2 linked regions of the Lentimicrobium sp. L6 genome follow. The protein of the gene in region 2 interacts with the protein of the main gene of each other region in a pairwise test. Links are inferred from orthologs where the notes say so. Each region holds a gene or a part of one and is shown on either strand. Other genes may lie near its edges.

What was found. Proteins that work in one complex are often made in the same cells at the same time.
Region 1: the proteins of rpe (region 2) and eno interact in binary tests that used the Escherichia coli proteins (3 or more experiments, as listed by UniProt). The link is inferred for Lentimicrobium sp. L6 from one-to-one orthologs.

The regions. Positions count from the first base shown.
Region 1 is NZ_JABKCA010000065.1:18,153-21,487, reverse strand. Bases 362-3,335 are described here. They hold eno (phosphopyruvate hydratase), read right to left. Parts: upstream 2,507-3,335; coding sequence 1,217-2,506; downstream 362-1,216. Other genes in these bases: HNS38_RS15435 (hypothetical protein), read right to left, coding at 2,662-3,216; HNS38_RS15445 (thymidylate synthase), read left to right, coding at 362-1,146. Outside these bases: HNS38_RS15450 (nucleoside permease), read left to right, coding at 1-324; more of HNS38_RS15445, read left to right, coding at 352-361. UniProt on the Escherichia coli protein: Catalyzes the reversible conversion of 2-phosphoglycerate (2-PG) into phosphoenolpyruvate (PEP). It is essential for the degradation of carbohydrates via glycolysis.
Region 2 is NZ_JABKCA010000007.1:52,403-55,850, forward strand. What follows is about bases 297-3,021. They hold rpe (ribulose-phosphate 3-epimerase), read left to right. Parts: upstream 297-1,190; coding sequence 1,191-1,853; downstream 1,854-3,021. Other genes in these bases: HNS38_RS02985 (NAD+ synthase), read right to left, coding at 297-1,034; rbfA (30S ribosome-binding factor RbfA), read left to right, coding at 1,956-2,294; HNS38_RS03000 (bifunctional 2-polyprenyl-6-hydroxyphenol methylase/3-demethylubiquinol 3-O-methyltransferase UbiG), read left to right, coding at 2,301-3,021. Also shown: more of HNS38_RS02985, read right to left, coding at 1-296; more of HNS38_RS03000, read left to right, coding at 3,022-3,128; DNA-processing protein DprA, read right to left, coding at 3,206-3,448. UniProt on the Escherichia coli protein: Catalyzes the reversible epimerization of D-ribulose 5-phosphate to D-xylulose 5-phosphate.

The sequences.
Region 1 (3,335 bases), on a different replicon or contig from region 2:
ATTCTTTCAAATATTGTATACGGAATGGCTTTTGACTTCTTTAATATTTCGGGGTCTCTGTTCGTAGAAACACAAACAGATTCTAAAATTAGAGCCAGTGCTCAAGGTCTATTTATGATGATGACAAACGGCTTTGGTGCAATTTTAGGCTCATGGTCGAGCGGTATTATTATTGATAAATTCTTCTTAAATAATGATGGAAATTATATGTGGCAAGAAATATGGACTTCTTTTGCAATCTATTCACTCCTTATAACTGTGGCTTTCGCCTTGATGTTTAAGCACAAACATGAACCAGAAAAAATTGGTGAAATAGCACATTAGAGTTTATAATAAAGACGAAAACAAAACATGATTCAATACTTAAACCTACTAGAAAGAGTTTTAGAGGAAGGCACCGAGAAAACGGACAGAACAGGAACAGGAACAAAGAGTGTTTTTGGACATCAGATGCGTTTCGATCTAACTAAAGGCTTTCCGATTACTACCACTAAAAAGCTGCACCTACGCTCTATCATTCACGAGTTATTGTGGTTTTTAAAAGGTGATACCAATGTGAAGTATCTTCAAGAAAACAAAGTGAGGATTTGGAATGAATGGGCCGACGAAAATGGTGACCTAGGTCCTATTTATGGTTATCAGTGGCGTTCATGGCCTAGCGCCGATGGACAACATGTTGATCAAATTAGCCAAATCATTGATTCAATTCAAAACAATCCAGACTCTAGGCGTCATATAGTAAATGCATGGAATGTAAGTGAGATTTCGAAGATGGCACTGCCTCCTTGTCATATACTTTTCCAGTTTTATGTAGCCAATGGAAAGTTGAGCTGTCAACTCTACCAACGCAGCGCAGATATCTTTTTAGGGGTACCATTTAATATTGCAAGTTACGCACTTCTAACTATGATGATAGCCCAAGTTACTGGACTTGAGCCAGGAGATTTTGTGCATACTATAGGTGATGCTCATATTTACAATAATCACATGGACCAAGTAAAACTCCAACTTACTCGTAATACTAAAGAACTACCTACCATGAAACTCAATCCTGAAGTCAAAAGCATCTTCGACTTTAAGATTGAAGATTTTGAGCTTGTTAATTATGAGGCTCATCCTACTATAAAAGGGGATATTGCGGTTTAAACATCCTCAAAAAAAGCATAAAAAAAATCCATCATTTCTCAATGATGGATTTTTTTTGTTCATTTTCTAATTACTTCACATATTTGAAGTCTTTTCCTGGGAAATAAGCAGCACTTCCTAAGATTTCTTCAATGCGTAATAATTGGTTATATTTTGCTATTCTATCAGAACGGCTAGCAGAACCAGTCTTGATTTGACCAGTATTTAAAGCTACAGCTAAATCAGCAATAGTAGTATCTTCAGTTTCACCAGATCGGTGGCTCATCACAGCAGTATAACTATTAGATTGTGCCATCTTAACAGCGTTGATAGTTTCTGTTAATGTACCAATTTGGTTCACTTTAATTAGAATAGAGTTAGCGATATCTTTTTCAATACCCATTGATAATCTATCAGTATTAGTTACAAATAAATCATCACCTACTAATTGAATTTTATCACCCAATCTTTCAGTCATTAATTTCCAACCATCCCAATCATCTTCACTCATACCATCTTCAATTGATACAATAGGGTATTTCTTAGCCCAATTATCCCAAAAATCAACCATCTGACCAGGAGTTAATTTATCCCCTGTTGACCATTTAAGGTGATACATATTTTCTTCTGGTAGAAAATATTCAGCAGAAGCTGGATCTAAAGCGATAAAGATATCTTCACCAGGACGGTATCCAGCCTTCTCAATAGCTTGTAAGATTAGTGTTAAAGCCTCTTCATTAGATTTAAGGTTTGGAGCAAATCCACCCTCATCACCAACGTTTGTTGAGTAACCTTGTTTCTTTAAAACTGATTTAAGATTATGGAAAACTTCAGCACCCATTCTTAAAGCCTCTGAGAAACGCTCAGCACCAGCAGGCATAATCATAAACTCTTGGAAATCGATACTATTATCAGCGTGAGAACCACCATTAAGGATGTTCATCATTGGAATAGGAAGTGTATTAGCACTTGTTCCACCGATATATCTATAAAGATACTGTCCTGTTTCTTGAGCAGCAGCATTAGCACAAGCTAAACTTACACCTAACATAGCGTTAGCACCCAATTTTGCTTTATTTGGAGTACCATCGATTTCGATCATTCTAGTATCGATATCAATTTGGTCAGTTACATACATTCCTTTAAGCTCATCATTCAAAATTTTGTTTACATTTTGAACAGCATTAAGAACACCTTTACCTAAGAATCTATTCTTGTCATCATCACGTAACTCAACAGCTTCGTGAACACCGGTACTAGCTCCAGAAGGGACAGCCGCACGGCCTACGATACCATTACTTGTAAATACATCTACTTCTACTGTTGGATTCCCTCTTGAGTCCAAAATTTCTCTTGCATGAATGTTGGTTATTGCTCCCATTTCACTAATTTTTTAAACGGTTTATTAAATTTTTTAATTGAAATATCTTTGTATTTTCAATTGAGCAGCGAAGATACGAAATTAAATTTTGCGCAAAAAAAAAGGTCTGAAAAAATCAGCCCTTTTAACTTATTTAGATTAAAGATGTTTATTTTCTAAAGAATTCCAGATGGATCATATGTAGTAGTTTTTGTACACTTTCCTTCACTACAGTCCGTACAATAGTAACCATTCTGTGGATTTATTTGTGGTTCACATTCACCAGAGGAACTAGCCCCTGTACTAGTACATCCTGAACAAGTAACAGTATAACCACCACCTGGTGCTGCCTTCATCTCATATAGTTTACCATCCTTCAAAACCAATGGAATAATAGAAACAGAATGGTTAGTGAGATCAACACCTTTTAAAATGTGATATCCGTTAATATTAACTATAGTAATTTCATCCAGCACTACTGACAAGTCATTGTTTTTATTTAATACGTCCTCCCATTTGGTTTTAATCTCAATGGTACTTTTTGTAATTAAATACTCTCCTTGAGATAATTCACCAATCACTTCTTGGAAACAATCTGAATTTTCATTGGAATTTGACTTTAGTTGAACATCAGAAGGGTTTTCATCAAATGGATTAACATCTCTATTTTCACAACTTGAAATAAACGAAACAAGTAGTACTACCGATAATAATAATAAAGCTTTTTTCATAATGTATTTTTCAATATGTGAATAATAAAAGGCCAGATTCTGAATCAAATTAAAATAAATAAAATCTCAGTTTCTAGTCTTATGTTAAATATATACCAAATATAAAAAGAATAAATCCT
Region 2 (3,448 bases):
TCGTAAGGAGAGCCTAAGTTTTTAGCTAAGTCTTCTGCGTCTTTCACCGAATGGTCGCTAGAATATTGAGAAGGTAATAATATGGAAGTTACATTTTCGACTCCCAAGGCTTTTACTGCTAATACCAAAGTTACGGCTGAGTCTATTCCTCCACTTAATCCGAGGAGGGCCTTTTTGAAACCCAATTTCTCAAAATAATTTCTAATGCCCATTACCAAAGCATCGTGTATCAATTCTATTTTGCTAGTTTGACAAGTTTCCACAGGAGTTGACGAGAGGTTTTGAGTATCGAAAAACTGAAAATCTTCTTCAAAATAACTCATTTCACCCACTATCTCAGCTTTCTCATTCATCACCAAACTACCACCATCAAAAAGTAATTCGGTTTGCGCGCCCACATGATTCACATACAATAGTGGAATATTATATTTTTCCACATTCCTCTTTAGTATATCTTTTCGCACTTCACGCTGATCGAAATGAAAAGGGCTGGCTGCTATATTGATCATCACATCTGGATTTTCTTTCACTAACTCATCCATAGGGTTAATGGTATATAGTGGAACATCTCCAATATTCCATAAATCCTCGCAGATAGTTAAGGCTATTTTCTCACCTTTGAAATCGATACATGAGAATTCTGAATTGGGCTCAAAATAGCGGTATTCATCAAAGATATCGTAATTGGGTAATAAGCTTTTGTGCTTGACATCCTTAATCTTCCCATCCTTAATAAAGGCAGCAGAGTTAAATAATGGCTTTCCCTTATCGGCATGATTACGAGTGGGCAAACCCATGATGACAGCAATGTTTTTACATGATTCCGCAATTTTTTCGGTACTGGCCCAGCATTTATCAATAAAATCGTTGAATTCTAAAAAATCTCGAGGAGGGTAACCCGAAATGGCCAGTTCAGAAAAAACTATTAAATCAGCTCCTTGACTTTGAGCTTTTTCAATATTCAATAAGATTTTTTGTTCATTGGAAGCAAAGTTTCCAATATGATAGTTGAGTTGTGCCAGTGCTATTTTCATGCTAAAATATATTTGCAGCAAAGATAGAAAAGCACCTTGGATTTTAGAAATCAATTTGTAATTCATAAAATTGCTAGTATTAAAGAATTAGTGTAGTTTTGCCGCCAAGAATTGTATGCCATTTCAACTGATTTAAACCCTTGAAAACGAATAGAAATGAAGACTAAAAAAATATCTCCATCATTGCTTTCTGCTGACTTTGTGAATCTAGAAAGAGACATTAAAATGCTGGAAAAAGGTGGAGCGCATTTGCTTCATGTTGATGTGATGGATGGGCACTTTGTACCTAATATCACCATTGGTCCTCCTGTGGTAAAAGCAATCAAAAAGGTGGCTTCTATTCCTTTAGATGTACATTTAATGATTGAAAACCCAGGTTTGTATGTGGATGATTTTATTAAAGCGGGTTCTGATTATGTAACTGTTCATGTAGAAGCAGCCCCTCATCTTCATCGTGTGATTCAGCAAATTAAAGCGGGTGGTGCAAAGGCTGGAGTTTCTTTAAACCCTCACACTTCTTTGTCAACTATTGAGAATGTTTTAGGAGATATTGATATGGTGTTGATTATGTCGGTAAATCCTGGATTTGGTGGGCAGAGTTTTATTCCTCAGAGTTTGGATAAAATCAGAAAGCTGAAAGCCATGTTGAAAGAGCACGGTGCGGAACATGTGGAAATAGAAATTGACGGCGGCGTGAAACTCGATAATATTAAAGAGGTTTCAGATGCTGGTGTGGATGTTTTCGTATCTGGTTCTGGGATTTTTGGGGCGGCAGATCCTCAAGATATGATTCAACAAATGATTAAGGAAATAAATTAGTACCGAATTGTGTCCTTAGAGCTTGAAAAATTACCATTTTATTAAATATTATTCATTAAAGCTTTTCAAGGGCTTTATATTGAAATTAATTACTTTTGCAGCATGGAAACAAAACGTCAAGAAAAAATAGCCAGATTAATACAGAAAGAAATGGGATTGCTTTTTCAGAAAGAGTTGTCTCACTTTGGTGGAGGGGGAATGGTTACTGTGACCAAAGCCAAAATCAGTAGTGATTTAAGTATTGCAAGAATATATGTGAGTCTTTTAGCAGTAGAAGATACTGCAGCTGTTATTCAAGAACTAAACGATAATAATAGAGATATTCGTTTTGCTTTTGGCAAAAAAATTAAAACACAATTGAGAATAGTACCTCATATTAAATTCTTTGAGGATGATTCCTTAGATTATTACGAAAATATTGAAAGACTCCTAAACGAATAAATAAAAATGAGATACGATCCCATTAAAAGAAGCCTTGGTAAGGTTTTTAATCAACATCCTTCCCTTAGAAAAATATTTTATAGTCTTCTCGATTTATTATTACTCAGAACTTGGCATGTGAAAAAAGCTTTTAGAGCTTGGTCAGAAAATGCAAAAGGAGAGGAGAATATTCTTGATGCAGGTATGGGATTTGGTCAGTATAGCTGGTTTATGTCACGAATGCTTCCTAAGGCTCAAGTAAAAGGAGTGGATGTGAAGGACGAGCAGGTGGCAGATTGTAATGGCTTCTTTACAAAAGTTGGACAAAAGAATGCTCATTTTAAAGTGGCCGATTTAACCAAGTTCGAAGAAAAAGATAAATACGATTTCATTCTTTCTGTGGATGTGATGGAACATATTGAAGATGATGTTCAGGTATTTAAGAATTTCCACGCCAGCATGAAAAAAGGCGGAATGTTATTGGTTTCAACTCCTTCAGATCAAGGAGGTAGTGATGTTCATGACCACGACCACGACCATGATAGTGGTGGAGAGCATTCATTTATTGATGAGCATGTGCGCGATGGTTATGGAATTGATGAAATTCAAGAGAAATTAAAGAAAGCAGGATTTAGTAAATCCGAAGCTCATTATAATTACGGCACTCCTGGAAAAATCAGCTGGAAATTGAGTATGAAATATCCTATTTTAATGTTGAATGTTTCTAAGGTATTTTTTATCATCTTACCTTTCTATTATTTGATTACGTTTCCATTTGCTTTGATATTGAACTATTTCGACTTAATAGGAAAACATCAAACAGGAACCGGTTTGATTGTTAAAGCTTGGAAGTAGGACCAATGCTAGAATGATTTAATGGAATAATGATTGAATAGGATAAAATCAACTATTCTAAACATATCGTAAAGCTTCTACCTCAATAACTGATAAACTTTCCCCGGCATACATTTAATTACGCCCTCAAATTCAAGATTAAGTAATGTGGAAGCTAGTTTGCTACTCGTTAAACCACTTTTTCCCATTAATATATCGATAGCACATTGCTTATTTTCTCTCAATAAATCAACAATCTTTTGCTCCTCAGGTTTTAAATCTAAGAATAGTTTGTGTTGTATGTTTTTAGGTTTTTTGGTCAAGTCCCAGGACAATTGATA